Regions from separate parts of the Kitasatospora sp. NPDC048545 genome, predicted to be linked through region 3. Evidence: riboswitches for the same ligand, from Rfam matches in the RefSeq annotation. Region 3 holds a riboswitch; each other region holds the start of a gene.

Region 1 (6,470 bases), on a different contig from region 3:
TGCGGCGGCCAAAAGGCACTTGAGGGGTTCATGTATCTGGCACGCGTGCAGGCCGAGAACTTCCGTATTTTCGGCGGGCCTGCCACCGACTCGGATCCCGGGTCGGCCCTGGACCTCGCTCTTCAACCCGGCCTCACCGTTTTGGTCGGAGAGAACGACAGCGGCAAGAGCGCCGTGGTCGACGCGATCCGGCTTTGCCTGACGTCGAGCGCCGACTTCACCCGCATCACAACGGACGACCTCCACTACGGTGCCACCGGAAGAGCCGACTACCTGCAGATCAGCTGTACCTTCGAAGGCCTCGACAATCAGGAGCTCGGCTCCTTCGGCGAGTTCCTGACCTCGCTTCCAGGCGAGGCGCCCCGGCTGACCGTGACTCTGCGGGCAGAACCGTTCGACCCGGATGTGCCCCACCGCATGTCCGTCAGGGTGCGTGCTGGCGACACCGTGCTCGACGGCGCAGCCCGCGAGCGTCTTCGCGCGACGTACCTGCGGCCGCTGCGCGACGCCGAAGGGGAGATGCGGGCGGGCCGTAACTCCCGGCTGTCGCAGATCCTCACCCAGTACCCCGGCATGCACGAGCAGCGGGAGCCCGACTTCAGGCCCGCCGAGGACAGCGCCGGCACCTTGGTGGGCATCCTGCAGCGCGCCGACCACCACATCAACGCCAACGCTCTGGTGCAGAAGGCCCGGGCCGAGCTCAACAGCGGATACCTGAGCAGATTCGCCATCGGCCAGGACACTCTCTCCGGCGCGATCAGCATCGCCACGACCGCATCGCTCCAGAGTGTCCTGGAGCGCCTGGAGTTGGCGTTCGCGCCCGACCCCGGCCTTACCGAGTCGACCCGTCACGGCCTCGGCTACAACAACGCCCTGTTCATGGCTGCCGAACTTCTCCTGCTAGGACGGGAAAGCACCTCCCCCATCCTCCTCATTGAGGAGCCCGAGGCCCACATGCACCCGCAGTTGCAGACCCGCGTCGTCGACCTGCTCCGGGACCGCAGCCGGGGCGAGTCCCCCGTCCAGATCATCGCCACGACGCACAGCCCGCACATCGCCTCCAGTGTGCCGGTGGAGCACCTGACCCTCGTGGCGCGGGGCCGGACGTTCCCTCTCCGTCCGGAATGCACCCGACTCGACGCCTCGGACTACGCGTTCCTCAGCCGGTTCCTGGACGCCACCAAGGCGAATCTCTTTTTCGCCCGGGCGGTCGCCATGGTCGAGGGCGACGCGGAGGTCCTGCTCCTGCCCGCTCTCGCCCGCGTCGCCGGCCACTCGTTCGCCGAGAACGGCGTCAGTATCGTGAACGTCGGCAGCACCGGTCTGTTCCGATACTCCCGGATCTTCCAACGCGCGGACTCCGCCCTGCCACCGGTACGCGTGGCATGCATCACGGACATGGACCTGGCTCCCGACGGGGCCGACAAGAAGATGGCCAAAGGGCTCACGCGGTGGAGCAGCCTGACCCCGGCGGAGCGGGACGAACTGGTCCTCAAGAAGCGGGAACGCGACGGCGGGGCCGTCCGGACCTTCGTGTCGAACTGGTGGACCCTCGAATACGACTTGGCGCGCGCCTCGTGGCCGATGGCAACCCTGATGCACCAGGCGATCAGCGCGGCGAAGAGCACCAAGTGGCCGACACCGGAGGACCTCGTGGGAATCGAGGAGACCGCGGCCATGGAGGTCAAGAAGTGGCGGGAGGACGACCGTCTCTCGCTGGAGGAGTGCGCGCTGAGGATCTACCGCCCGCTGCGCGTGGGAGGCACCAGCAAACCGATCGCGGCCCAGCATGCTGCGCGCCTGCTGGAGGCATCCAGTGTCGCGCCCACGGACCTGCCGAGCTACCTGGTGGAGGCGCTCGACTACCTGAGCGGGAGTACCCGGTCGTGACCCTGCCTCTGTCCCCCACCGCTCTGGACCGTGAAGTCATCGAAGCCAAGGCCCGGAGCATGGGCCTCGCTCTGACGTCTCCCGAGCAGTTCGCGTTCTTGGAGGCCCGCGGCCCGCTGCATCTGCAGGCAGCCCCAGGCTCGGGCAAGACCACCCTCGTCGCCCTGAAGCTCGCCCTGGTGGCGGACGGCTGGTCGTCCGACCGCCAGGGCATTTGCGTCATGTCTCACACCAATACCGCCACCCAGGAGATCGCGAGCCGACTGACCGGACGGGCACGGCGGTTGGAGCACTACCCGCACTTCGTCGGGACGTTTCAAAGCTTCGTCCATACCTTCCTCGCACTGCCGGCTCTGCGTTCGCTGAAGGTCGTCACCCGAGCCGTCGACGACCAGGCCTTCGCCGCCCAGGCCCGCAGGCTTCTGGACCTGGGCCCGTTCACGACGCTGAGGTCCTACCTGAAGCGGCGGAGTGACGGGCTGAAGATGGTCACCGAAGCCACGTACGTCTTCGACCCCGCTGAACCGGAACTGCAGATCCGGGTTGATGGCCTCAATCGCGGCACCGCCAGCTACAGGCAGTTGATGAAACTGAAGGAGCACCTCTTCCTTCGTGGTGTCTTCCGCTACTCGGACATGTACGCGATCGCCACCAGGCATCTGCACCAGCACCCCCGCCTGGCCTCCGGCCTGCGGTCCCGGTTCCCGTTCGTCCTGATCGACGAGATGCAGGACACCGGTGAGGAACAGCGCCGCCTGTTGGAAGCAGTGTTCACGGACGGTGCCGTTGTGCAGTGCGTAGGAGACGTCAACCAGCGCATCCTCAGTGCAGATGGTGTCGGACCTGCGGCCGGGAGCCTCCTGGACGAGGCGGCGATGGACCTGCCGGTGAGCCTGCGCTTCGGCGCGGGGCCCGCCCGGGTGGCGAGCAGGCTCGCGGTTCACCGCCCACAGGAGATCCAAGGCCACGGACCCGAGAGCGCTCTCGCCATCATCACCTTCACCGAGGACAGCATCGTCCGGGTTCTGCCCGCTTTCGACGACCTCGTCCGGCGAACAGTGCCGCCCGAAGCCGTCGTCGCGTACCCGCCGAAGATCCTCGGCGCTCGCGAGAGCCCAGGAACCTCACGACTCTTCCCCCGCGCGGTCGGCTGCTACCTGCCCCAGACGGACACCGGGACGACGGTGGCGGTGAGTCGGCTGCTGCAGGCCTACCGGAATGCCAGGGCGGTCCTGCTGCGTACAGGCCAGGTCAGCCCAGCGGTCACCGTTCTGTGGGGAGCCGTCCGCGCTCTCCTCTGGGAGCTGCAGCCACCGACCACGCCCCCGACTCTCCCAGAGAATCTTCCCCCGTTCCCCCAGCTCGACCGCAGACCCGGCACACCGGGCCACCATCTGCGAGTGCTCCTGGTCAGGACGCTGTACGACGGCTGCGACACCCCTGCAGCCTGGGGGGACTTCGTGAGCCGCCTCGGGAGGCTGGTGGAGGAGGCCGTCGGCTCACGTGTCCCGGTGGACATGGCCACCTATACCCTCTGGCTGTCCCACACGCAGCTGCCACCGGCCTCGGACGAATCCCTGCCCCCGATGCTCACAGCTACCGTCGCGAGCGCGAAGGGGGAGACGCACTGCGCGACCCTGGTCCTCGAATGCGCCACCAAGCATGGGAGGAGCCACGACCTCGGCAGCCTGCTCCCCGTGATCACCGGAGAGGCTCCCGTCGGCGAACTCAATGCCACGGGCCGGCACGCCGCGATGACCACCTTCGTAGCGGCCACGCGTGCCAAGCACCTCCTCGCGCTCGCCGTCCACGAGAGCCGCGCGAATCCGCACCTCGAAGCCCTGGCGCGCGATGGCTGGTCCGTAGTCAGCCTCTGAGCGGGCGCGCGGGTCGGCGTGAGACTGTCCACATTGTGTGGCGGCTGAGTTCCTCGCCACGACCGGGCCGCAGTCTCTCTTCACCAGCGGGATCACCGTGCGGATCTGGGGAATACCGGTTGTTCGACCCTGACCTGTTCGCACTGCAGTTGGTCGAGGCGGTCCCAAGCGTCACCGCTTCCTCCTCGCTGCTGGCGGCCGGTTCGGTCGACGAGGTGGACGTCGGGGGTGACGACAACGGCGCCAACCGGGCCGGTCGAGGTGCCGGGGTGACTACGGGCGCTGTACGGCGAGCTGGACGAGGCTCTGACCGCGGCAGGCGAGCTGGAGGTGGTCGTGCACTACATCGCCTACAAGCGGCTGCTCAACGTCGCCTCGGTGGTCCTCCGCCCGTCGGTGTCGCACCGGGCGGGTCCTCAGCTGACCCCGTTGGCGCAACGCGCGCATGGAGAGCTCTGGACTTACTAGGACGTCCAACTATATGGTCGACGGCAGGTCCGCGGTGTCAGGGAAGCCGGTGTGAGTCCGGCACGGTCCCGCCACTGTGACCGGGGAGTTCGTCCTCGCAGGACACGGCCACTGGCAGCCAGCCGGGAAGGCCTGAGGGCGTGCGGTGATCCGGGAGTCAGGATACCGGCCGCGGGTGATCCGTGTTTTCCACGAGGATGGAGACGACACGCATGACTCCGGGCTGCTCCCGTTCCACTGCTCCTGGTTGTCCTGTGCCGACGACCCCCGGGGCCCACCTGCTCTGACGGTTCGTCCTGCCACCGCCACCGTGACGTCGCGGGGCCGCACCACCGTGCGCCCGTCCGTCGGCGGCGTCCTCCATTCCTCCTCTCCCCGACCCTGTTGAGAGAAGGAACCGATGGTCCGTGAACTGACGCACTTCGTCGCGGGGAAGCGCACGCCCGGGACGTCCGGGCGCTTCGGCGACGTGTACGACCCCAACACCGGCCGGGTGCAGGCCCGGGTGCCGCTCGCCGACCGCGCCGAGGTCGAGGCGGTGATCGCCGACGCCGCGCAGGCCCAGCCCGCGTGGGCGGCCTGGAACCCGCAGCGCCGGGCCCGCGTCCTGCTGCGCTTCCTGCAGCTCGTCGAGCAGGAGAAGGAGGAGCTGGCCCGGCTGCTGTCCGCCGAGCACGGCAAGACCGTCGCCGACGCCCACGGCGACCTCCAACGCGGCCTGGAGGTCGTGGAGTTCGCCGCCGGTATCCCGCACCTGCTGAAGGGCGAGTTCAGCGACAACGCCGGCACCGGCATCGACGTCTACTCGATGCGCCAGCCGCTCGGCGTGGTCGCGGGCATCACGCCGTTCAACTTTCCCGCGATGATCCCGCTGTGGAAGGCGGCGCCCGCGCTGGCCTGCGGCAACGCCTTCGTCCTCAAGCCCTCCGAGCGCGACCCGTCGGTGCCGCTGCGGCTGGCCGAGCTGTTCCTGGAGGCCGGGCTGCCGCCGGGCGTGCTCAACGTGGTCAACGGCGGCAAGGAGGCCGTGGACACCCTGCTGGAGGACCCGCGGGTGCAGGCCGTCGGCTTCGTCGGCTCGACCCCGATCGCCCAGTACGTGTACGCGACGGCCGCCGCGCACGGCAAACGGGCGCAGTGCTTCGGCGGCGCCAAGAACCACATGGTCGTGATGCCGGACGCCGACCTCGACCAGGCCGCCGACGCCCTGGTCGGCGCCGGCTACGGCTCGGCCGGCGAGCGGTGCATGGCGATCTCGGTGGCCGTCCCGGTCGGCGAGGAGACCGCGGACGCCCTGGTGGCGAAGCTGGTCGAGCGGATCGCCGCGCTGAGGGTCGGCCGCTCGGATGACCCGGCCGCGGACTTCGGGCCGCTGGTGGGCCGTGACGCCCTGGAACGGGTCCGCGGCTACCTGGACCTCGGGGTCGAGGAGGGCGCCGAACTCGTCGTCGACGGGCGGGACTTCCGCCTGGAGGGGCACGATGACGGCTACTTCCTCGGCGCCTCGCTGTTCGACCGGGTCACGCCGGACATGCGGATCTACCGGGAGGAGATCTTCGGCCCGGTGCTGACCGTCGTGCGCGCCGCCGACTACGAGGAGGCGCTGCGCCTGCCCAGCGAGCACGAGTTCGGCAACGGCGTGGCCGTCTACACCCGGGACGGCGACACCGCCCGGGACTTCGCCCGCCGGGTGAACACCGGCATGGTCGGGATCAACGTGCCCATCCCGGTGCCGATCGCCTACCACACCTTCGGCGGGTGGAAGCGCTCCGGCTTCGGCGACCTCAACCAGCACGGCCCGGACTCGATCCGCTTCTACACCCGCACCCGGACCGTCACCTCGCGCTGGCCCTCCGGGGTCAAGGAGGGCGCGAGCTTCACCATGCCGACGATGGGCTGAGCACCGTGAACGCAAGTGAACTGACGGAGGAGCAGGCCTCCATCGTCGAGGCTGTCGGAGCCTTCGCCGCCGAACACCTGGCACCGCATGCGGTCGAATGGGACCACACCAAGCACTTCCCGGTCGACGTGCTGCGCAAGGCCGCCGATCTGGGCCTTGCCGGTATCTATGTCCGGGAGGATGACGGCGGCTCTGCGCTGACCCGACGCGACGGGGTGGTCGCCTTCGAGGCACTCGCCACCGGCTGCCCGTCCATCGCCGCCTACCTGTCCATCCACAACATGGTCGCCTGGATGGTCGACCGCTACGGCGACGCCGCCCAGCGGGCCGGCTGG
Region 2 (6,470 bases), on a different contig from region 3:
GAAAAACGCGGGCGGCACCGTGGCGCGCCGAAATGCCGGTTACTCGGGCTGCGAAGCGCTTCCCGTCATGTCCGAGCCGCAGTCTGGGAGGGGAGTCGCTCCGTGTCGGCACCGAAGGGGAGGAAGACGGTGCGGGTTGCGAGGAGCCAGTCGCCATCGAGGTTACGGAAGGTGTCCTCGTAGTGGCCCACGTTGGCCGGGAGGCGAGGCTCGATCATGCCGCCGGCGTAGCCGTCGACCCGGTATGTCGTCAGATACGAGATAGCGCGGGCCGTCGTCGTGGACTCCACCGTGACCAGGATGTTCGTCATCAGGCGACGCGAGAGCCGGTCCGACGGGCGCGAGGCGAAGTAGGCCCGCAGGGCGTCACGGCCCTCGATGCGGCGGTCACCGTAAGGCCATTGCCAGATGCCGTCGGGCGTGAACAGCTCAGCCACCGAGCTCGGCTCGCCAAGGTCGAGACGGTGGATGAAGTCCACAATGATCCGCTCGCACGCGCGTTCTGCGAGCATCTGGTCGATCGGGGCGATGATCTCGTCGTCCATTCCCCCTTCCTATCAGCTCGATCACGGTGCAGGGCAGCGGTTTTGGGCAATGCCCAGCACAAGCGCGGCATCGATCGTAATTGTCACCCACCAGCTTCCGGCTACAAGGGGCGATAGGCGGGGCGAGAACCGGAGCGCTGCAAGCGGCAGCGGGTGACCACCGCATGCAGCACGAGCAGTCCCGCACCCTCAGTCCCAACCGGGTACGGGCGGCAGCGGCCAGACCGGTGGGGTCGGGAGCGTGCGGCCGGCGTGGCTGTCCGGGGCCGGGCCGCGTCCGGCGAGCCAGGCGAGCAGGACGTGGCCGGGGGCGCTGACGGTGGCGCCGGTGGCGGCGGGGTTCCAGCTGCGCCCGAGGTCGGTGGCTTCCAGCCGGGCGACGGGGAAGTCCCGCGCGGCCAGGGTGGCGACGGTCGTGTCGAGTGCCCAGGCCACGTAGTCGGTGGGCCAGTCGGCCGTGGTGCGGCCGAGGGCGAGGTCGACGTGGTGGGTCTGGAGTTCGCGCCGGGCGCGGTGGAGGGTGAACCAGGCGGGGTGCCACCACCCGCCGAGGGCCTGGACGGGCGCGGTCCAGCGCTCGGCGGGCACGGTCGCCGCCTCGTCGGACAGCCCGTCCAGGCTGCGCCGCAGGTCGGCGACGAGTTCGGCCGCGTCCCGCTCGGCCCCCTCCCGCAGGGCCCGGTCCGGCGCGCCGCCGTCCGGCCGCGGCCCTGGCGCGGCGCCGGTGCGCGCGAGCGCGAGCAGTCGGCGGTACGCGTCGGCGCTGCGTGCGATGTGGGTGATGACGTGGGCGCGGCTCCAGCCGGGCAGTGCGGACGCCCCGCGGGCCTGCCGGTCGGTCAGGCCGCCGAGGGCGTCGCAGAGCCGGCCGACGTCGGCACGGACCGCGCCGAGCAGGGCGGTGAGCTCGGCGGGGGCGAGCGCGGCGGGGGCGGGGGCGGCGGTGGGGTTCACGGGCCCGAACTCTACGGTGGCCCGCCGCCCGTCGCCCCTCCCCGGCTGTCCGCCGCCCCTCCCCCGACCGCCCCCGTCGTCGGCCTCCATGACGGGCCGTCGTCGGGTCGAGGCCCTACGGGCGGCGGGCCCAGGCGGAGATCATCGGGGCGGTGGCGAGGTCGAGCCGGCCGGAGGCGACGTTGGCGAGGTGGTGGTCGATCTCCTCGTCCGTGGCGAGGCCCTCCGACACGAGCAGTGCGCGGATCTGGCGGACCGTGGCGTCCTCCAGAACGGCGCAGGCCGGTGAGGTGATCGGGAAGTAGGCGTCGGCCTGCACGTCGACCAGGCCGGCCTCGCGCAGCACCCGGGGCAGGGTCCGCCCGTACGCGAGGTCGGCGCCGCGGGCCGCCATCAGGGTGCGGAAGCCGGAACGCAGCCGGTTGGCGAGGCGCTCGGCAGGGCCGGACTCGTCCGGGCAGAGCAGTGGCTGGAGCGCGGGGTCGGCGTCCTCGATGAGCAGCCAGCCTCCGGGGCGCAGGGCCTGGATCATGCGGCGGAGGGCTTCGGCGCGGTCGGCGACGTGCACCAGGACCAGTCGGGCGTGCACGAGGTCGAAGGCGCCGGGCGGTGGCGGGTCGGCGGCGACGTCGTGGGTCAGGACCTCGATGGTGCCGCCGGCGGCGGGGGCGGTCCAGGAGACGTCGATGTCGGTGGCGACCACCGTGCCCGTCGGGCCGACGCGGTCGGCGAGTCCGAGCGGGACGGAGGGGCCGCCGGCGCCGACCTCCCAGCAGCGCATGCCGGGGCCGAGGCCGATCGTGTCGACGTGCCGGAAGGTCACGGGGTCGAAGAGTTCGGCGAGGGCGCCGAAGCGGATGCCCGCCTGCGACTGCCGGTTGTCCAGCAGGTATCCGTGGTCGCTGTTGTGCTCAGCCATGCCGGGATTCTCGCAGGCGGACGGCGGAGCGGCCGAGCCGGCTCCTTGTTGACGAAACGTCAGCAAGTTCTGTCCACTGCCTTGACGGCGCACGGTCACGGCCCTAGAACCAGTCCTAGAACGTCGTGGGCCCCCGGGTCCCCACCGCCCGGGAGCCGCGAAAGGTCGTCTTCTCGCCCCTCACCGAGAAAGAGGCTCTTCCCATGCGCTTCAGCCGCCACCTTGCCGTCCCCGCCGCCGCCGTCGCGGCCCTCGCCGCCGCCACCGCGCTCTCCGTCGTCGCCGCGCCCGCGTCCGCGGCGCCCGAGTCCGTCGCCGCCGTCCCGGTGCTCACCGCCGGCAGCGCGGGCGGCGCCGCCGTCGCAGCGGGCGACGCGCTCGCCGCGCCGCTCGCCGGGGGCACCGTCGCCACCTTCTACTCGACCGCCACCAGCACCACCGGTGTCACCTGCGCCGTCTCGCAGCTCGCCGAGAAGGTGCTGACCAACCCGGCGGCCCCCGGGTCGGCCACCGGCTCGCTGACCGGTCTGACCTTCGGCTCGTGCACCAGCAACGTCACCGGCGTCACCTCGGTGCGCAGCCTGACCGTCGGCAACCTCGCATACGGCGTGACCGTCTCCGACGGCCCGGGGCTCCCGGTCACCCTCGCCGGCGGGTCGGCCGGGCCGATCCAGGCCACCGCCGTGCTCAACAGCTGGTTCGGCACCATCACTTGCACCTACCAGCTCAGCGGCGCCTTCGCGGGCAACGCCGACAACGCCGCGCACAGCCTGGTCTTCCGCAACGAGCACTTCGCCAAGAGCGGCGGCTCGGGCCTCTGCCCCGGCGACGGGTACTTCTCCGCGGCGTACGGCCCGGTCGCCGACACCACCCAGCCGGGCGCCCCGGCGGTGTACGTCAACTGACCTCCGCGAGGGCCCGTCTTCAAACCCGCGTCGGCGGGGCGACGCCCTCCGGGCGGACGGCGGAGGTGTGAAGACGGGCTCGGCCGCGCATCCCTCTGCGCCCGGTGGTCCGGGGCGGGACGACCTTCGTCCCCCTCGGCCGCCCGGGCGGCGTCCAGGCCCACAAGCTCCTCATCCCGCCTGGCCCGGGCGGCGAGCCGGAGCCGAGGACCCATGAGGGCATCGAGTGGGTCCACGTGCGCTCCGGCCGGCTGCGCCTGCTGCTGGGCGACCGGAGCCCGCGCCACCCGACCCGCTCGCCCGTCCCCGAACTCGCTGGTGACGATCCGTCACCTGCCGTCACGTGTCGCAGGGTTACCGGACCGACCCCCTCGGGATCACGAACCGGCGGCCGCCGGCGCAAGGTCCCACCCGCAGCGCAGGTTCCAGCGCCCCGCACGCCCGGAGAGCTCGGTGACCGACAGCGGCCGGACGTCGAGCCGCCAGAAGACCGCCGGGGGGAGGCCGAGCGCGTGCACCACGGCCGCCCGGACCACCGCGGGCTCCGCCACCACTGCCAAGCGTCCTGCCTCACCGGCCAGTTCGTCCAGCCGGGCACCCACCCGGGCGAGGAGGTCCAGCACCGACTCGCCACCGTGCGGCGCCGCTGCCGGATCCGCCAACCAGGCGGCGACCGCCGCCGGTTCGGCCGCCGCGACCTCGTCGAGCGTCCGACCGCGCCAGGAGCCGACGTCCAACTCGGCCAGCCGCCGGTCCGGTTCGGCCGGCAGACCGAGCGCCTCGGCCGTCCGGTGGCAGCGCACCGAGGGCGAGGCCAGGCTGCGGGCCGGCGTCGGCAGCGCCCCCGCCGCCGCACGGGCGGCCGCCGACGCGGCCTCCTCCGGCGGGCCGTCGTCGCCGAACCGCGCCGCGCGCAACCCGTCGCCGATCGCCGGTGCGACGAACATCACCCGTACCGTCATTCGCTCCCCTCCCGTCCCGGAACCCGGCCTTGCACCGCACACGTACCGGATTCCGCTGCCTGTTCCGTGCCGGTCGCGCGCCCGTGAGCCCCCGCGCAGCCCCTTGGCCGGGGGTTCCGGACACGGTACCGTCCCTGCGACAACTGAAGACGGCAGAGCGCGGAAGCCCGGTGAGACTCCGGCACGGTCGCGCCACTGTGAAGCCGCAGCCCTGGTCCCCGCCTCGGCCCGGCGAGTCAGACCCGCCCTGCCGTCGGTGCTCCATCGACACGGGACGCGTGTTCCCAGAGGAGGTCGGCCATGGCTCACCCCATCGCCCCCGCTGCCCCCGCCGCTCCGGCGGTCACCCCCATCTCCGTCAAGGCGATCCTGCCCTGGGCCGTGTTCTTCGGCATCCTGCTGATGGCCCTGATCTACTTCGTCGGCGCCGAGCAGGGCGCCACCTCCCTCATCTCCGGCGAGGACGTGCACGAATGGGTGCACGACGGTCGCCACCTGCTCGGCTTCCCCTGCCACTGATCAGGGGACGATTCCGTGAACTCCGCAACCGTCAGATCCCTGCTCGTCCGCGGCATGCTGGCCGGCCTCGGCGCCGGCCTGCTCGCCCTGGTCGTGGCCTACCTGCTCGGTGAACCCCGGGTGGACGCCGCGATCGCCTACGAGGAAGCCCACGCGGCCGGGGCACCCGAGATGGAGATCGTCAGCCGGTCCCTGCAGTCGACTGCCGGGCTGGCCACGGGCGTTCTGGTCTTCGGCGTCTCGCTCGGCGGCATCGCCGCGCTCGCCTACTGCTTCGCCCTCGGCCGGGTCGGCCGCTTCTCCCCGCGCGCCACGGCGGCCCTGCTGTCCGGCGTCGCGCTGGTCGCGGTCTACCTCGTGCCGTTCCTCAAGTACCCGGCCAACCCGCCGTCGGTGGGCGACCCGGAGACCATCGGGAAGCGCACCACGCTGTACTTCCTGATGATGGCGCTCAGCGTGCTGCTGGCGGTCGCCTCGGTGATCGTCGGCAAGCGGCTCGCGCCGCGCCTGGGCAACTGGTACGCGACCGTCGTGGCCGTCCTCGGCTTCGCGGTGGCGGTCGGCCTCGCCTTCGCCTTCCTGCCCGCCGTCAACGAGGTGCCCGAGGACTTCTCGGCCACCCTGCTCTGGCAGTTCCGCCTCGCGGCGCTCGCCATCCAGCTCACCCTCTGGACGTCCTTCGGGCTGCTGTTCGGCCACCTCGCCGAGCGCCTCCTGCACCCGAAGCCGGCCACGGCCACCCCTCGGGAGGCCGCTCCGGAGACGGCCGCGTCCGTCCACTGACCGACGCCGGTTCGGTAGTGGGAGGCCGGTCGGGGCGACACCACGTCGCCCCGACCGGCCTCCGGCGTTCCCGGACGTCCTCCGGCAGGCCCGACCGTCCTCCGGCGGCCCGGCGGACCTCCGGCGGCCTCGGCGGGCCGGAGCTCAGGGGCCCGGCCGTGCCGCCTCCCGGTGCCGCCAGCGCACCCGGTCCTCGGCCCCGGACCGGCCCGCCGCCGTGGCCGACCGCTCCGGCGCCCGGTAGTCCGTGCAGGAGAGCACCAGCATCTCGCCCTCCCCCGGCTGGAACCGGTACGCCACCGGCTCCACCCGGCTGGGGACCCCGAGCCCCGCCAGCTCCCGGCGCAGCCGCTCCAGCTCCGGGTAGCGGACTCCGGTGTCGTACACCACCAGCGGGAACAGCCGGACCTCACGGCGTGCCACCCGCGCGAGGTCCAGCAGCGCCGCCCGGTGGAACTCCTCGTCGAGCCGGTTGCCGTACGAGAACAGCAGGTGCGAGCTGAGCACCAGGTCGAAGGAGTCGTCCGCGAAGGGGAGTTCGGGAAGCGAACCGGCGACGTAGCGGTCCGGGCGGGCGGCGATGTCGGCCCGGAAGGCCCTGGCGTTGGCGGTCCACTGGCCGATCATGTCGTCCACGTCGCTGTACCGGGACCAGCCGAAGCCGGCCGTCTCCTTCACCAGCAGGTCCCGCTTGAAGACCGTCTCCCGTTCCACCAGCAGGCCCAACTCCTCCCGGTGGTCGGCGTACTGGCGGTCCACGGCGACCGCGTCGATGCCGCGCCGCCCGGCCTCGGCGACGAACCCCGCCGCACCGGCCGGGCAGTCCAGGACGCGCTGCTCCAGGTCCCGGTCGGTGAGCGCGAACATGGCCCGGTACTCCTCG
Region 3 (6,470 bases):
TCGGTCCCGACCGTCAGCGGGCCGGCACGGTGCGCAGGTGGTCGGCGAGGGCCTCGATCGCGGCCGGGTTGCGCGGGCTCTCCACCAGGTCGACGTAGTCCAGGACGAAGATCCGGTCGTTCCTGATCGCGGAGACGCCGGCCAGCGGCGGGAAGGACGTGAGGAACCTCCGCTTCTCCTCGGCGTCCGGGGTCGCATAGTCGTTGATCACGATCACCTCGGGGTCGCGCTGCACCACGCTCTCCCAGCCGGCGGTGACCCAGGTGTCGGCGAGGTCGCCCATGATGTTGGTCCCGCCGGCGTTCGCGATGATCCGGTGCGCGGCGGCGAACTTCCCGGCGGTGTACGGCTTGTCCTGCCCGCTGTCGTACAGGAAGACGGACGGGCGGCGCTCGGGCTGCGGGACGGCGGCGATCCGGGCCCTGAAGTCGGCGATCAGCCGGTCGGCGCGGTCCTTGACGTCGAAGATCTCGCCGAGGTTGGCCAGGTCGGTGTAGAGCGCGTCCAGCGGGTCCATCACGCCGCGCTCGCCGCCCCTGCCGGTGCGGCAGGACTCGCTGAGCACGTACGAGTCGACACCGAGGGCCTTGAACGCCTGCGGGGTGACGCCGCTGCCCTGGTCGAAGCCGTAGTGCCAGCCGGCCAGGACCAGGTCGGCCCGTGCGTCCAGGGCGATCTCCTTGGTGAGCGTCTTCTTGGAGAGCCACGCGGTCTGCTGGTAGCCGTCCTTCCAGGGCACCCGGTCGACCTTGCCCTTGTCGTCGGGCATGACGTAGCCGGCCATCCGGTCGGCGAGGCCGAGGGAGAGCATCAGCTCGGTGATGTTGACGTCGTTGGTGACCGCCCGGGCCGGCTTCTGTGCGAAGGTCAGCCTGTCGCCGCAGTTCTCGACGGTCACCGGGTAGTGGGCGGAGCCGGTGGCGGCCTCCTTCGGGGCGAACTGCGCGCCGCAGGCGGTGAGCCCGAGGGCGAGCAGGGCGGTGGTGGCAACGGCCTTGGTGCGCACGGTGGTTCCTTCGGTGGTTCAGGCTCCGGGGGAGCGGTCGGCGCGGTCGGAGCGGGTGGGGCGGTCGAGGCGGTCGAACAGCAACTGGACGGCGCCGGTCGCCGGATGCCGGACCGGGGTCGCCCGGACGCCGAACACCCCGGCCAGCAGGGCGGGCGTGAGCACCTCGCCGGGCGGCCCGGAGGCGACGATCCGACCGGCCCGCAGCACGTACAGCAGGTCGCAGTGGCCCGCCGCCAGGTTGAGGTCGTGCAGCGCGGTGAGCACCGTCGGTCCGGCCTCGCGGGCCAGCGCCAGGACCTCCAACTGGTGGGCGATGTCCAGGTGGTTGGTGGGCTCGTCGAGCACCAGCAGGCGCGGCTCCTGGACCAGTGCGCGGGCGAACAGCACCCGCTGCTTCTCGCCCCCGGACAGGCTCAGGAAGCCCCGTCCGGCGAGGTGGTCCGCCCGGACCCTGCGCAGGGCCCCGGCGCAGCGCTCCCGGTCCGCGTCGGTCGGGGCGTCGAACCCGCGCCGGTGCGGCAGCCGGCCCATGGCGACCACCTCGGCGACGGTGAAGTCGAACTCGGCGGAGTGCTCCTGAGTCAGCGCGGCCACCCGTCGGGCGGTCTCGCGGGCGGAGAGCGCGTACAGGTCGTCGCCGTCCAGCCGGACGGCGCCGCCGGCCGGCTTCAGCACCCGGTAGACGCAGCGCAGCAGGGTCGACTTGCCGCTGCCGTTCGGGCCGACGAGGCCGACCACCTGCCCGGCGGCCGCGGCCAGGCTCACCTCGTGGACCAGTCGGGTGCCGGCCAGTTCCACCGAGACGGCGTCGACGGCGAGGTCCTGGGCCTGCGCCCGGCCGGCGGTCTCCGTCCGGCCGGCGGTCTCGGTCGGGTCGGTGGGGCCGGCGGGATCGGCGGGATCGGGCATCCGGGTCACCCCGTTCGGGTCGGTCACCGTCGGCCTCCGAAGGCGTGGCCGCGCCGGCGCATCATCAGCAGGAAGGCGGGCACGCCGAGCACGGCGGTGAACACCCCCACGGGCAGTTCGGCGGGCGCCAGCAGGGTGCGGGAGGCGATGTCCACCCAGACCAGCAGCAGCGCGCCGGCGAGCGGCGCGACCAGCAGCACCCGGCGGTGCGCGGCGCCGACCAGCATCCGTGCCAGGTGCGGCACCAGCAGTCCGACGAAGCCGATCGCCCCGCTGACCGCGACCACCGTGCCGGTGACGGCGGCGGTCACCACGAACAGCTCGCGCCGCAGCCGGTCCGGGTCCACGCCGAGCGAGGCGGAGGTCTCGTCCCCCATGGCGAGCCCGTCGAGCCGTCCGGCGGCGCAGCCGAGGTAGGTCAGCCCGGCCGGCACAGTGCAGCCGGCGATCGGCACCGAGCCCCAGGTGGCGCCGCCGAGGCTGCCGAGCAGCCACATCATGGCGTCCCGGGCGGCCTCGCCGCGGTCCGCGGCGAAGACCATCAGGGTGGTGGCGGCGGAGAAGCCGTAGGAGAGCGCGGTGCCGGTGAGCACCAGTCGCAGTGGGGTGAGCCCGTACGCGGTGCGGGCGGCGAGGTAGACCAGCGCCATCGCGACCAGCGCGGAGCCGAAGGCCGAGGCGGAGACCGCCCACACCCCGAGCGAGGCGAAGGCGCCGAACAGCAGGACGGCGTTGGCGCCGACGGCCGCGCCGGAGGAGATGCCGAGGACGAACGGGTCGGCGAGCGCGTTGCGCACCAGCGCCTGGACGGCGACCCCGGTCGCGGCGAGTCCGGCACCGACCACGGCGGCCAGCACGGTGCGGGGCAGCCGGATCTCCCAGACGATCGCGTACGCGGCGGCCTCGTCGGCGTCCAGCCGACCGCCCGTCAGGCCGGCGGTCAGCAGCCGCAGCACGCGGGGCAGTGCGATGCCGGAGGACCCGAACGCCACCCCGCAGACCAGTGAGAGCAGCAGCGCGGCGGCGAGGCCGACGGCGAGCGGAACGGCGGGTATTCGGCGGACGGGCGGGCCGACCGCACGGGTCGTGGGTGCGCGGTTCACGGGTGCGCCTTGCCTCGGGCCGCGGGTGTGCCGGGGCGGGCGCGGGCCGCAGGCGTGCCGGGGCGCCGTTCCCCTCGCAGTCCGCGGCGAGTTGTCGGGAGGTCAGCGACCGGGGGCGATCGGGCTGGCGCGGCCGCACCGCTGGTGCGGGCCGTGCTCACCGTTGCGGGTCAGCGCCGGATTCACACCGGACTTCCCCCTCGGACGCCCTGGCAGCATAACAGTCACTCAGGCCAGGCAACCCTTACCGGGTCGGTCCGGACGTGGACGCACGACCGCCCCCGTCCGGCGGTGCGGACGGGGGCGGTCGGGTGGCGACGCGTCAGGCTCAGGCCTGCTTGGTCTCCCAGAAGATCTTGTCGACCTCGGCGATCAGGTCCAGCAGGGCCTGGCCGGTGGCCGGGTCGGTGGACGCCTTGGCGGCCGAGGCGGCCTTCAGGGTGTCGTTGATCAGCTGGTGCAGCTGCGGGTACTTCTCGAAGTGCGGGGCCTTGAAGTAGTCGCTCCACAGCACCGAGATGTGGTGCTTGACGGCCTCGGCGCGCTGCTCCTTGATGATGACGGCGCGGGCCCGGAAGTGCGGGTCCTCGTTGGCCTGGTACTTCTCCTGGGTGGCCTTGACGGACTCGGCCTCGATCCGGGCCTGCGCCGGGTCGTACACGCCACAGGGCAGGTCACAGTGGGCGTGAGCGGTGGCACGCGGTGCAAACAGACGAGAGAACATGGGAGTCCTTCCTTAGATCGTCTTCCCGCGCCCGAGATTACCCTTCCGCCCTCGTGGTTTCGCGATCGGGCGGTGGGCCTAGGGCAAAAGGCGGACCCGGAACCGGGGTATTCCGGACATCGATCCGGTGACGCTCCGTACGGCAGACTGGGGGCCGGCGGCGCGGGAGGAGGAGTCGTGGCACGGAGCACGGAACCGGGGGGACGGGACCGGGGCGGCGCGCTGCCGTTGGGGCTGGTCGACGTGGCGGGCCGGTCGATGGTTCCGACCCTGCACGAGGGCGACCGCCTGCTGGTCCGCTACGGCGCGCCGATCCGGCCGGGGGCCGTGGTGCTCTTCCGGCACCCCTTCCAGCAGGACCTGCTGGTGGTGAAGCGGGCCGCCGAGCGCCGGTCCGGGGGCTGGTGGCTGCTGTCGGACAACCGCCCGGTGGACAGCGACAGCCGCAGCTACGGCGCGGTCCCGGACGACCTGGTGCTCGGCCGGGTGCTGCTGCGGCTGCGCCCGAGCCCGGCCTGGCTGGCGCCGGGCCGCCGGCTGGAGCGGCTGCTGCTCGCCCCGCGGCTGGCCCGGGTGCCGGGCCTGGCCCGGCGACTCGGCGTCTGGGTGGAGGAGGTCTGATCCCGGGCAGCCGCCCGCCCGGTTGCGCCCCGCCGCCCGGTTACGCCCCGTTGCCCAGTGCGGCCTCCGCCTCCTGTCGCTTGCGGGCCCGGTAGGCGGCCACGTTGGCCCGGGTCGCGCAGCGGTCCGAGCAGTAGCGCCGGGAGCGGTTGGTCGAGGTGTCCAGGTAGGCGTTGCGGCAGGGCGCGGCCTGGCAGATGCCCAGCCGGTCGGCGCCCAGCTCGGTGAGGTGGACGGCCAGGCCCATGCAGGCGACCGCGCTGAAGTGCGCGGTGGCGGTTGGCGAGTTGTCGGCCAGGTGCAGGTGCCAGCGCGGCCGTCCGGCGTCGTCCAGGTAGTCGTGCCCGGAGATCAGCGGGCTGACGGGGTACTCCATCAGCAGGCTGTTCAGCAGGTCGACCCCCCGGGTCTCGTCCCCTTCGGCGGCGGCTTCGAAGACCCCGCGCAGCCGGGTCCGCACCGCCCGCAGCCGGGGCAGGTCGGACTCGTCGGCGAGCGCGGCGGCCCGCGACGAGTCGGAGAACAGGGCGCGCACCGCGTCCACGGAGGTCAGCGTGTCGGTGCCGCGCTCGGGCTCCTCGGTGTTCACCAGTCGAACGGCGAGATCGGCGTACGAGGCGAGCTCCACGGCGGTCCTTCCAGAAAATCGGTAACGGGCTGACTGCTTCCAGCCTATTACCCGTGCGGCGAAAACATCGGCGCCCGGCAGGAGCTGCCTGCCGGGCGCCGACGGTGACGGTTCAGAGCACCTTGGACAGGAAGGCCTTGGTGCGGTCGTGCTGCGGGTTGGTGAGGACGTCACGGGGGTTGCCGGACTCGACCACCACGCCGCCGTCCATGAACACCAGCGCGTCGCCGACCTCGCGGGCGAAGCCCATCTCGTGGGTGACGACGATCATCGTCATCCCCTCCTCGGCCAGCCCGCGCATGACGTCCAGCACCTCGCCGACGAGCTCCGGGTCGAGCGCCGAGGTGGGCTCGTCGAAGAGCATCAGCTTGGGCTTCATGGCCAGCGCGCGGGCGATCGCCACGCGCTGCTGCTGGCCGCCGGAGAGCTGGGAGGGGTAGCTCTTCGCCTTGTCGGCGAGCCCGACCCGCTCCAGCAGGGCCATGCCGCGCTCGCGCGCGTCGGCCTTGGACTCGCCCTTCACCTGGATCGGAGCCTCGGTGATGTTCTCTATGGCGGTCATGTGCGGGAACAGGTTGAAGCGCTGGAAGACCATGCCGATGTCACGCCGCTTGAGCGCGACCTCGCGGTCCCTGAGCTCGTAGAGCTTGTCGCCCTTGCGCCGGTAGCCGACCAGCTCGCCGTCCACGGAGAGCAGCCCGCCGTTGATCTTCTCCAGGTGGTTGATGCACCGCAGGAAGGTCGACTTGCCGGAGCCGGACGGGCCGATCAGGCAGAACACCTCGCGCGGCTTGACCTCCAGGTCGATGCCCTTGAGCACCTCGACCAGGCCGAACGACTTGCGCACGCCCTCGGCCTTGACCATCGGCTCGCCCGGGACGGTGTCCCCCGGGGTCTTGGTCAGATCGGTCACAGGTGACCACCTCCCTCGAGCCCCGGAACGACGTCGTGCTCCGCCTTCGGGGTCGGCTTGCCGCGGAAGAGGCCGCGCAACCGCTGCATCGGGGTCGGCGGCAGCGTCCTGCTGGTACCCCGAGCGTAGTACCGCTCGACGTAGTACTGCCCGATGGTCAGCACGGAGGTCAGGAACAGGTACCAGAGGCTGACGGTGACCAGCAGCGGGATGGTCTGGAAGGTGCGCGAGTAGATGTTCTGCCCGGCCCGGAACAGCTCCTCCAGCGCGATGACGCTGACCAGCGAGGTGGTCTTGAGCATCGAGATGGTCTCGTTGCCGGTCGGCGGGATGATCACCCGCATGGCCTGCGGGAGGATGATCCGGCGCATGGTCGCGAAGCGGCTCATGCCGAGCGCGTGCGCCGCCTCGGTCTGCCCCTCGTCCACCGACTGGATGCCGCCGCGGACGATCTCCGCCATGTACGCGGCCTCGTTGAGGCCGAGGCCGAGCAGCGCCGCAGTGAAGACCGGGATGAGCGTGTTGGTCGACTCGGACCAGAACTCCGGGCCGAACGGGATGCC

What was found. Region 3 has a riboswitch for cobalamin ahead of AB0D10_RS23165 (iron ABC transporter permease). Riboswitches for the same ligand answer to the same signal wherever they lie in the genome.
Region 1: it holds a riboswitch for cobalamin, as region 3 does, so the genes downstream of both, AB0D10_RS35205 (CoA-acylating methylmalonate-semialdehyde dehydrogenase) here and AB0D10_RS23165 (iron ABC transporter permease) in region 3, are expected to answer to the same signal.
Region 2: it holds a riboswitch for cobalamin, as region 3 does, so the genes downstream of both, AB0D10_RS44310 (CbtB domain-containing protein) here and AB0D10_RS23165 (iron ABC transporter permease) in region 3, are expected to answer to the same signal.

Annotation. Positions count from the first base shown of each region.
Region 1 is NZ_JBEZIQ010000051.1:51,809-58,278, forward strand. It holds gene AB0D10_RS35195 (AAA family ATPase) at 31-1,890, shown strand; gene AB0D10_RS35200 (UvrD-helicase domain-containing protein) at 1,887-3,767, shown strand; cobalamin riboswitch at 4,233-4,424, shown strand; gene AB0D10_RS35205 (CoA-acylating methylmalonate-semialdehyde dehydrogenase) at 4,636-6,135, shown strand; gene AB0D10_RS35210 (acyl-CoA dehydrogenase family protein) at 6,141-6,470, shown strand, end outside.
Region 2 is NZ_JBEZIQ010000097.1:12,717-19,186, reverse strand. It holds gene AB0D10_RS44340 (nuclear transport factor 2 family protein) at 66-545, opposite strand; gene AB0D10_RS44335 (maleylpyruvate isomerase family mycothiol-dependent enzyme) at 735-1,499, opposite strand; gene AB0D10_RS44330 (methyltransferase domain-containing protein) at 1,615-2,418, opposite strand; gene AB0D10_RS44325 (Tat pathway signal sequence domain protein) at 2,622-3,323, shown strand; partial or broken gene AB0D10_RS44320 (XRE family transcriptional regulator) at 3,407-3,601, shown strand; gene AB0D10_RS44315 (histidine phosphatase family protein) at 3,701-4,285, opposite strand; cobalamin riboswitch at 4,392-4,550, shown strand; gene AB0D10_RS44310 (CbtB domain-containing protein) at 4,586-4,804, shown strand; gene AB0D10_RS44305 (CbtA family protein) at 4,820-5,587, shown strand; gene AB0D10_RS44300 (methyltransferase domain-containing protein) at 5,732-6,470, opposite strand, start outside.
Region 3 is NZ_JBEZIQ010000025.1:4,692-11,161, reverse strand. It holds gene AB0D10_RS23175 (ABC transporter substrate-binding protein) at 14-1,006, opposite strand; gene AB0D10_RS23170 (ABC transporter ATP-binding protein) at 1,025-1,945, opposite strand; gene AB0D10_RS23165 (iron ABC transporter permease) at 1,942-3,021, opposite strand; cobalamin riboswitch at 3,114-3,262, opposite strand; gene sodN (superoxide dismutase, Ni) at 3,350-3,745, opposite strand; gene sodX (nickel-type superoxide dismutase maturation protease) at 3,923-4,366, shown strand; gene AB0D10_RS23150 (CGNR zinc finger domain-containing protein) at 4,407-4,994, opposite strand; gene AB0D10_RS23145 (amino acid ABC transporter ATP-binding protein) at 5,107-5,859, opposite strand; gene AB0D10_RS23140 (amino acid ABC transporter permease) at 5,904-6,470, opposite strand, start outside.